Regions from separate parts of the Leisingera sp. ABD4_442 genome, predicted to be linked through region 1. Evidence: riboswitches for the same ligand, from Rfam matches in the RefSeq annotation. Region 1 holds a riboswitch; the other holds the start of a gene.
What was found. Region 1 has a riboswitch for thiamine pyrophosphate ahead of thiB (thiamine ABC transporter substrate binding subunit). Riboswitches for the same ligand answer to the same signal wherever they lie in the genome.
Positions count from the first base shown of each region.

Region 1 (4,857 bases):
CTTCCAGCAGCCGCCACATCGCCAGCGGCCCGGCATCCAGCTGCGCCGCCAGCCGGAAGCGTTCGGCGGGGATCTCCTGCCAGCCCTGCAGGATCAGCCGCGTCGCCAGCGGCAGATTGAAGAACACATGCGCCAGCACCACTCCGTGCAGCCCGTAGATCTGAACAGGCTCTAACCCTAGGGAAATCAGCACCTGGCTCAGCCAGCCCGCCCGGCCAAAGACCGCCAGCAGGCCCAGGATGGCCACAATAACAGGCAGAATGAAGGGCGCGCCCAACAACGCAATCAGCAGGCTCCGCCCCGGAAACCGCCGCCGCGCCAGCGCGCGGGCGACGGGAATGGCGAGGCCAACACTCAATAGCGCCGACAGGCTCGCCTGGGTCAGGGTGAACCGCAGCGCGGCCCAGTCGCTGGCGCCAAACCCGGTGCCGGCCTCAGCCCTGAGCGCAACAGCCCCCAGCGTCCCCAATATCAGCGCAGCCACCAAAAGGGCAGCGCTAATACCGGGAAAGGCGCTTACTGGCTGAGCGCGTCCAGCCATTCGCCCAGCGCCGCATCGCGCACCTCTGCCGCTTCAGCTTCACTCAGCAGCAGCGATTTTTCAGGCGCGATCAGGGTGCCGAATCCTTCCGGCAGGCCTGCCGCCGGGGTCACCGCCGGGTACATCCAGTTGGTGGTCGGGATGATCGACTGGAACGCGTCCGACACCATGAAGGCCAGGAACTGATCCGCCAGCTCCGGCTGATCGCTGTTCGCCAGCTTGCCGGCCACTTCCACCTGCATGTAATGCCCCTCGTCAAAGGCCGCCGCCGCCTTGGAGCCGTCTTCCTCGGCAATCAGGTGATAAGCGGGCGATGTGGTGTAGGAGAGCACCATGTCGGCCTCGCCTTCCAGGAACATGCCATAAGCCTCGGACCAGCCCTTGGTCACGGTCACGACGTTGTCAGAGAGCCCCTTCCAAATCTCCGGCGCCTCGTCGCCATAGGCGGCCTTGACCCACAGCAGCAGGCCCAGGCCGGGGGTCGAGGAGCGCGGATCCTGAATGACGATCTTGGTGTCGCTGGCGGCCAGCGCCTTGAAGTCCGCGGGCGCTGCGGCATCAGCGTTGTGCACAAAGGCGAAGTAGCCCCAGTCATAAGGCACAAAGGTCGCGTCGTTCCACTCCACCGGCAGCGCAAACTCGGCGCTGACCGAATGCTCTGCAAACAACCCGGTTTCTTTGGCCGCCGCGGTCAGGTTGGTATCCAGCCCCAGCACCACGTCCGCGTCCGACCGCGCGCCCTCCAGCTTGACCCGCGCCAAAAGCGCAGCACCGTCGCCCGCTCCAACCAGTTTCAGGTCGCAGCCGCACACTTCCTCAAACGCTTTCTCCACCGCAGGCCCCGGCCCCCAGTCGGAAACAAAGCTGTCATAGGTATAAACGACCAGTTCGGGCGTCTCGGCAAAGGCTGCCGAGGCGCCGAGCAGTCCCGCTGCAAATGCAAGATGTTTCATGCCATCCTCCTTTGCGGCTTTGGGCAAGGGTGGAGGCTGTCCAGTACCTTCCCTCCGCCGGTGTGATCCGGTTCAGGTTCAACGGGTGTCATCTCAGCGCCTGCGCGCACCCCGAGGTGGCGCGAACATTATGCCCCAGCCGCAGCAAAGACAAGCCAAAGCCCCGTCAGGACCTACGGTCCATGCAAACTGGACCGCTGCCCGCGCCGATCCCGTGTTCTTCTGGCAGAAAATATCCCGGGGGAGCCGCCCCAGGCGGCGGGGGCAGCGCCCCCTCTCGCCTTTGCCGCAGAGGAATCCGCTTGAGGCACAGGCCCCTGCCCGCTAAGCACGTCCCGCAAAGGAGACCGCGCCTCATGTCGATGAACAGCTTTGGACACCTCTTCCGCGTCACCACCTGGGGCGAAAGCCACGGGCCTGCGCTTGGCGCCACCGTCGACGGCTGCCCGCCGAACGTGCCGCTGGCGCCGGAAATGCTGCAGCAGTGGCTCGACAAGCGCCGTCCCGGCCAGAACAAGAACACCACCCAGCGCAATGAGCCGGACGCGGTCAAGATCCTGTCCGGCGTGTTCGACGGCATGACCACCGGCACGCCCGTACAGCTGATGATCGAGAACACCGACCAGCGGTCCAAGGATTACGGCGAGATTTCCCAGACCTTCCGCCCGGGCCACGCCGACATCACCTATTTCCAGAAATACGGCAACCGCGATTACCGCGGCGGCGGCCGCTCCTCCGCACGCGAGACCGCGGCGCGGGTGGCGGCCGGCGGTGTTGCACGTGAAGCAATCAAGGCGCTGGCGCCCGGGCTGGAGATCAAGGGCTACATGACCCGAATGGGCGAGCTGGAGATCGACCGCAGCCGGTTCGACTGGGACGCAATTGAGAAGAATGATTTCTGGATCCCCGACGCAGGCGCAGTGCAGGAATGGGAAGACTACCTGCAAGCCCTGCGCAAGGCGCATGACTCGGTCGGGGCAGTTGTTGAAGTTGTCGCGCGCAATGTCCCCGCAGGCATCGGCGCGCCGGTCTATGGCAAGCTGGACACCGACCTGGCCGCCGCGATGATGTCGATCAACGCTGTAAAAGGCGTGGAAATTGGCGAAGGCATGAATGCCGCGCGCCTCAAGGGCTCGGAAAACGCCGATGAGATCTTCATGGGCGAAAACGGACCCGAGTATTCCTCCAACCACGCCGGCGGCATCCTCGGCGGCATTTCCACCGGGCAGGATGTTGTGGTGCGCTTTGCGGTAAAGCCAACCTCCTCGATCCTCACTCCGCGCCAGTCGATCCGCAAGGACGGCTCCGCGACCGAGGTGATCACCAAGGGCCGCCACGACCCCTGCGTCGGCATCCGCGCGGTGCCAGTGGCAGAGGCGATGATGGCCTGCGTGATCCTGGACCACCTGCTGCTGCACCGCGGCCAGATCGGCGAAAACCAGGGCCATATCGGCTGAACAGTTGATGCCTGACGGGACCTGTTGCGAAGCGCTGCAAAACCAAGCAGGTTTTGCACAGCGCTTTTCACATCCGGTCCTTCGCCATGCTGATTACCCTGGCCATCTCCGGCTACCGCTCGATCCGCGATGCAACCCTGCCGCTGGAGCAGCTCACCGTGGTGAGCGGCGCCAACGGGGCAGGCAAATCCTCGCTCTACCGTTCGCTGCGGCTGCTGGCGGAGGTGGCCCAGGGCAGGGCCATCGCTTCACTGGCAGGTGAGGGCGGGCTGGAGTCGACACTGTGGGCCGGCCCGGAACACATCAGCGCCCGCATGAAGCGCGGCGAAGTTCCCGTTGAGGGCACTCGGCGCAAGGGAGCTGTGGCTCTAAAGCTGGGGTTTTCGGCAGAAGACTACGGATATGCGGTCGACCTTGGCCTGCCCGCGCCGGTGCCGCGGACGATGTTCGGCAACGATCCCGAAATCAAATCCGAAGCGCTTTGGGTCGGCGAAAGCCTGGGCCGCGCCAACAGCATTGCCGAGCGCCGCGGCGCGGTTGTGACGGGCCGGGACGGCAGCGGCCGGCGGGTGGAGCTGTCGCGCGACCTGCGTCCCTTTGACAGCATGATGACCCATGCCGCCGATCCGGTGCAGGCGCCGGAAATGCTGTCATTGCGCGAACGGATGCGTGGCTGGCGCTTCTATGACAGCCTGCGCACCGACCGGGACTCGCCCGCCCGCCGCCCCGCCGTCGGCAGCCGCACCCCGGCTTTGGCGGGGGACGGTGCGGATCTGGCTGCGGCGATTGCCACCCTGCGGGAAATCGGCGACGGGCCGGGTTTTGACGCAGCCATCGAAGATGCCTTCCCGGGCGCCAGCGTCGATGTCTCGCTTCAGGGCGGGCTGTTTGCGGTGGAGATGCAGCAGCACGGGCTCTTGCGGCCTTTGTCGGCGGCGGAGCTGTCGGACGGCACCCTGCGCTATGTGCTCTTGGCCACCGCGCTGCTGACCCCGCGCCCGCCCGAGCTGATGGTGCTGAACGAACCCGAAACCAGCCTGCACCCGGAGCTGATCGCGCCCTTGGCGCGGCTGATCAAACGCGCCAGCCGGGACAGCCAGATCATCGTGGTGTCCCACAACAGCCATCTGGCGCAGGAACTGGAGGACACCGGGGCATTGTCCGTGATCTTGCAAAAGGAATTCGGAGAGACCCGGATTGAGGATCTGGAGCCGCCGCGCTGGAGCTGGCCGAAGCGGTAGCGTTCAGATGTGATCGCCTGCGCATTGGCTGTGGTCGCCCAGGGCTGTCAGCACCTTGCAGCAGCCCCCGTGCCCGCCGTCGCAGAGATGGCTGATCCGCTCCAGCTCGGACGCCAGCTGCTCCAGCTTGCGGATCCGGTCCCGGACATTGGCCAGCTGGCTGCGGGCAATCCGGTCAGCCTCGGCGCAATCCTCGCCCAAGTGCCCGTCGAGCGCCATCAGCGATCTGATGTCCTCCAGCGGGAAGCCGAGGTCGCGGGCGTGTTTGATGAAACCCAATGCATCCATGCCGTCCTGCCCGTAGCGGCGCTGGTTGCCGGCATTGCGGCCCGGTTGCGGCAGCAGGCCGATTTCCTCGTAATAGCGGATGGTGGGCACCTTGACGCCGGTGGCCTTGGACAGCTGGCCGATGGAAAACACGGTAAGAACCTCTTGAAGCTCTAGTGACTAGAGCACCTACATTGATCTCGAATCAGGAATGAGGACAAGAGCAATGGCAGGCTGCTGCAATCACAAAGCCCGGTTCGACGGGGTATCAGCGGACTACAAACGCAGGCTTTGGCTGGTGATCGCCATCAACGCCGGCATGTTTGCGGTGGAAATGGGGGCGGGCCAGCTGTCCGGCAGCCAGGCGCTGAAGGCAGACGCCCTGGATTTTCTGGGCG
Region 1 is NZ_JBSWYB010000005.1:138,485-143,341, forward strand. It holds gene ACXAHG_RS06485 (thiamine/thiamine pyrophosphate ABC transporter permease ThiP) at 1-541, opposite strand, end outside; gene thiB (thiamine ABC transporter substrate binding subunit) at 517-1,494, opposite strand; TPP riboswitch at 1,527-1,618, opposite strand; gene aroC (chorismate synthase) at 1,851-2,951, shown strand; gene ACXAHG_RS06500 (AAA family ATPase) at 3,038-4,192, shown strand; gene ACXAHG_RS06505 (MerR family transcriptional regulator) at 4,196-4,612, opposite strand; gene ACXAHG_RS06510 (cation efflux transmembrane domain-containing protein) at 4,686-4,857, shown strand, end outside.

Region 2 (4,857 bases), on a different contig from region 1:
GCAGAGGGGTCTGCAGGCGGCACGATCTCCACCTCCAAACCCTGTTCGGCAAAATACCCCTGTTCCTGCGCTACGATGACCGGCCCGTGATCGGGGTTGATGAACCAGTCCAAAAGCAGGGTCATCTTGTCCTGGGCTGCGGCGGGGGTAGCGGCCAGAAGGGCCAGTACGGTTGCAAGTCTTTTCATGGAAGGCGTTTCCTTTGTGTTCACATTCGGGGGGCGAAGGGTGTTTGGCCGGCCGGATCTGTCAGCGGCAAGCGGCAGGCCATTGGCGGTGGAAGTGGTGGACAGGGCCGTGGCCTTGGCCCACCCCAAGCCCGTCAGCGGCAGCAATTGCACCTTGAAGGTAGGCGTGGGCTTCGGTGGCGGCCTGGGCCAGCGTTAGGCCTTTGGCAAGGCCCGCGGTAATGGCAGAGGACAGGGTGCAGCCGGTGCCGTGGGTGTTGGCCGTCAGCAGGCGCGGGGCGGTGAATTCGGCGATGACACCGTCAGCCGAGATCAGAAAATCATGGCAGGTGCTGCCGGTGCTGTGGCCGCCTTTCATCAGGACAGCCTTGGCGCCCGTGCGGCAAAGAGCCAGCCCCTGCGCGGCCATCCTGTCCGGATTGTCTGCGGGTGCCTCGTTCAGAAGGGTTGCGGCCTCCGGCAGGTTGGGGGTCAGCAAGTTTGCGCGCGGCAGCAATTCCCGGCGCAGCGTGTCCACGGCTTCCTGCGCCAGCAGGGCGTCGCCGGATTTTGCCACCATTACCGGGTCCAGGACAACCGGGCCAGGGTAGTCTGCGATAGCTGTGGCGACGGTTTCGATGATCTGCGGCGTGGCCAGCATACCGATCTTGATGGCCCGCACATCCAGATCGCTGAGAACCGCATCGATCTGTGCGGCGACCACATCCAGCGGGATCCCGTGCACCGCCGTGACCTGGCGGGTGTTCTGGGCGGTAACTGCGGTGATGACGCTGGCGCCGTACACCCCCAGCGCCGACATGGCCTTGAGATCCGCTTGGATCCCGGCGCCGCCGCCGCTGTCGGATCCTGCAATAGTCAACGCAATATGGGCCATTGGCACCCCCCCCAAAAAAATTAAGGGCACCGCATACGGAATACGTCTTCAGGTTTGAGACCGTTCCCTACGCCGGTATTGCCCGGATCAGGTTCGATGGGTTAGCGCATCAGCGCCTCTCAGCCCCAAACGGGGCACCCCAACGGTTGCAGGCTGGATAACAAGGCTGCTGCATTCCGTCAACGCCGCGCAGGGATGGCGCCGTTTTTTCCAGCCGCACCGCTGGTCATTGGGTGAAAAATTCAGTTGGATGGCACCGTCCCGGCTGCAGGCCGCCGGGCAGGAGAAGGCCAGAAAGGAAGCGCGCTGCCGTGGCAGGAGATGAGGATTGTTTTCAAGTTGCGCCATCTGCACGCGTCCTGACGCCAGAGGCTGCGGGTGTTGAAGTGCTGTTGAGGTGCATCGGCCGCAAAATACCGTTCCGGGCAGGGCCGCAGGCTTCCAGGCCGCTGCAGGACGGGCCGGGCGAAAAGCAGCGGGTCTATTGCGAAAGCTCCGGCTCGACTGGAGCGCCAAAGCTGATCCGCCGCCGCCCGGCCAGCTGGCGCGCCAGCTTTGCTGTCAATGCGCGGCTGCTGGCGGCAGGGCCGCAGGATGTCTATGCCGTGCTTGGGCATCTGGGGCATTCGCTCAGCCTGTATGCGGCAGTGGAAGCGTTGCATCAGGGGTGCGGGCTGGCGGTTTTGTCCAGGCAAAGCCTAGTGCAGCAGGCCGCCGCGGTCCGGCAATTCGGGGTGACAGTGCTATATGCGACGCCCAGCCAGCTGCGCCTGCTGACCGGCGCAGCCAAGGGCGTTTTCGAAGGCGTCAGGCATGTGATGTGCGGCGGTGGCAAGCTCGATGAGGCCCTGCGCAATGCCCTGGCGGACCGGTTTCCGGGGGCGCAGGTGCTGGAGTTCTTTGGCGCGTCCGAGACCAGTTTCATCTCTGTATCAGATGGCAGCACGCCGCCAGGATCGGTGGGCAAGGCCTATCCCGGGGTTGAAGTGCGGATTGGCGGTGGCGGCGCGCCGGGGGAGGCCGGGGAGATCTGGGTGAGAAGCCCGTATCTGTTTGAAGGCTATGAAGGAGGCAGCAGCGATCTGACGGCCTGGGACGATGGGTTCCTGTCAATCGGGGAAATCGGGGTGCTGGATGCTGGCGGATACTTGTACCTGCGGGGGCGGCGCAGCCGTATGGTGACGGTCGCGGACCAGAACGTTTTTCCTGAGGCGGTCGAGGCAGTTCTGCTGGCGGAACCCGGTGTTGCTGCTGCGGCGGTGCTGGCGCTGGAAGATCCGCTGCGCGGGCACCGGATCGTGGCGGTGGTGCAGGGCGGCGGCAGCGGGGCCGCACTGCGCAAGGCCTGCCGGGCTGCCTTGGGAGACGCTGCTGTGCCGCGGGAAATCCGCAAGACAGACAGGATGCCGCTGCTGCCGGCCGGGAAGCCGGACCTGCAGCGTCTTGCCCGGATGTGGCAGGAGGGGGTGCTGTGAGCCGGAGTTTTATAATCGCTGCCTGCCGCAGCGCGGTTGCGCCGCGCAATGGCGCTTTCAGGGCCTGTCTGCCGCATGATTTGGCGGCGCCTGTGATCAAGGATGTGCTGGCCAGGGCAGGCCTGGCACCGGAGCAGGCAGGCGAGCTGGTGCTGGCAAATGCCCTGGGAGCGGGGGGCAATCCTGCCCGTATTGCCGCCCTGGCAGCGGGGCTGCCGGAGCGTGTTGCGGGCCTGAGCCTGGACCGGCAATGCGCGGGCGGGCTGGATGCGGTGATCCTTGGCGATGCGATGATCCGTGCTGGGCTGCATGATGTGGTGATTGCCGGCGGTGCCGAAAGCTATTCCCGCCGCCCGGTCCGGATGCACACCTTTGCCGATGGCCGCCCGCCAGAGGCCTATGATCAGGCGCTCTTTACCCCCTGGCCGGACCGCGACCCTGGCATGGCGGAAGCGGCAGAGGCGCTGGCGCAGCAGCTGAAAATCAGCCGCGATGACCAGGACGCCTGGGCGCAGGACAGCCATGCCAAGGCCCTGTCTGCAAGACCGCGGCTGGCAGCAGAGATCACCCCGGTTGCAGGTCTTGGCCAGGATAGTTTCAGCCGGGCACTGGCACCCCGGCTGTGCGCGCGGGCCCGGCCGGTTTGCGGCAGCATCACTGCAGCGAACATGGCCGTTGCTGCGGATGCCGCGGGGTTTGTGCTGATGGTTTCGGAAAAGATCGCCCGGCGGCATCCGGGTCCCGCTGCAGCTGTGCTGGCTGGTGCCACCCTGGGCGCGGATCCAACGCAGCCGGGTCTCGCACCGGTCCCCGCTGTGGCTGCGGTGCTTGGTCAGGCTGATTTGACGCCGCGCGATCTTGCCGCGGCGGAGGTCATGGAGGCCTTTGCGGTTCAAGCCATTGCCTGCCAGCAGGGGGCGGGACTGCCGCAGGAGATTGTCAACCGGCACGGTGGCTCCCTGGCGCGCGGCCATCCGATCGGGGCTTCGGGCGCGATCCTGGCCGTGCGGCTGTTCCACGACTTGGCGGCGGGCGGCGGCACCGGCCTTGCGGCCATCGCATCCGCCGGCGGGCTGGGCAGCGCATTGCTTTTGCAGGCCTGAGCCTAGGGCAGTTTGCGGATCCGGTCGCTGGCGCGGATTTCGCCATCACCCACGATCCGGCACAGCACGCCGCGCAGGCGCAGGGGACGGTGCGGCCGGTGATTGATCCAGGCAAGGCTTTCGGCGCCGTAGCGGTCGCGCCATTTCACACAGGCCGTGTTGAACTTATCCGAAACCTCGACCACTGCGCTGCCGATTTGCAGCCGGGTGCCAACAGGCATGCTGGCTTCGCTCAGGTCCAGATCCGCGACGATCGTGTCGCCTGGATGCACTGTGTTCTTGCGGTCGCGCCAGCACAGGTCCACCACCCGCTTGGGCAGGATAGACACCTGGATCCGCGGGTCCGGGCTGCCGTCGGACAGTGTCAGCCACGGGGCTTTCAGCCAGCGCTCCCCTTCAATGCCGCGGGCTGCCGACAGCTGGAGGCTGGCAGGGAAGACACGCTCGCCATAGCCGGGGCGGAAGCACAGGGTTTCGATTGCCGCGCCGTCCTTGGGGGCCGCCAGGATGGCGGGCAGCGCCGCGTCGCATTCGGCGCGGGTGACGGGGTGCGGTCCTGGATCTGCAGAAGCCATGGTCATGCGGTGTCCTCGTTTTCAAAGCCGCGGAAGGTTGTGAAAGCGTCCAGCGGCTGCCGTTCCGTGCGGAACTGGTTGACTGCGGCCTGGCGATCCGGGTGGCCCAGGGCAATGCCGCAGACCACAAGTTCCTGTTTCGGCAGTTCAAGATGGCGATGGACAAGCCGGCCGTAGTTGGCCAAGGCACCGATCCCGGTAGCCCCGAGACCGTGGCTTTCTGCCGCCAGCAGAAAGCTCATGATGGCCATGCCAAGGTCCATGAAACACCCTTTGCCCATCCGCCGGTCGATTGTGGCAACCACCCCGACAGGCGCGCCGAAGAAGGCGTAGTTGCGGGCAAATTGCTGCCGCCGCCCGGCAAGGTCGCGGCGGCCGATGCCGAGGGAAGCATAAAGCGCATATCCGGCCTTGCGCTGCCTGTCCTTCAGCTCAGCGGGCATTGGGCTGGGAAAATAGGAATATTCGCTGTCCGCAGGGCGGTTTTCAGCGGCGGCCTGCGCCAGTTCCGCGGTCAGCGCAGACAAGGTGGCGCCGGACAGCACGTGAAAGGTGCCGGGCTGCAGATTGGCGCCGCTGGGGGCTTGCCGGGCGGCGGCGCAAATCCGCTCCACCGTGGCGCGGCGGACCGGGGCGCTGGTA
Region 2 is NZ_JBSWYB010000059.1:7,211-12,067, forward strand. It holds gene ACXAHG_RS22640 (ABC transporter substrate-binding protein) at 1-188, opposite strand, end outside; gene thiD (bifunctional hydroxymethylpyrimidine kinase/phosphomethylpyrimidine kinase) at 250-1,062, opposite strand; TPP riboswitch at 1,110-1,214, opposite strand; gene ACXAHG_RS22650 (AMP-binding protein) at 1,374-2,537, shown strand; gene ACXAHG_RS22655 (thiolase family protein) at 2,534-3,640, shown strand; gene ACXAHG_RS22660 (hypothetical protein) at 3,643-4,221, opposite strand; gene ACXAHG_RS22665 (nitroreductase) at 4,218-4,857, opposite strand, start outside.
Region 2: linked by a shared signal. The riboswitch ahead of thiD (bifunctional hydroxymethylpyrimidine kinase/phosphomethylpyrimidine kinase) and the one ahead of thiB (thiamine ABC transporter substrate binding subunit) in region 1 are both predicted to bind thiamine pyrophosphate.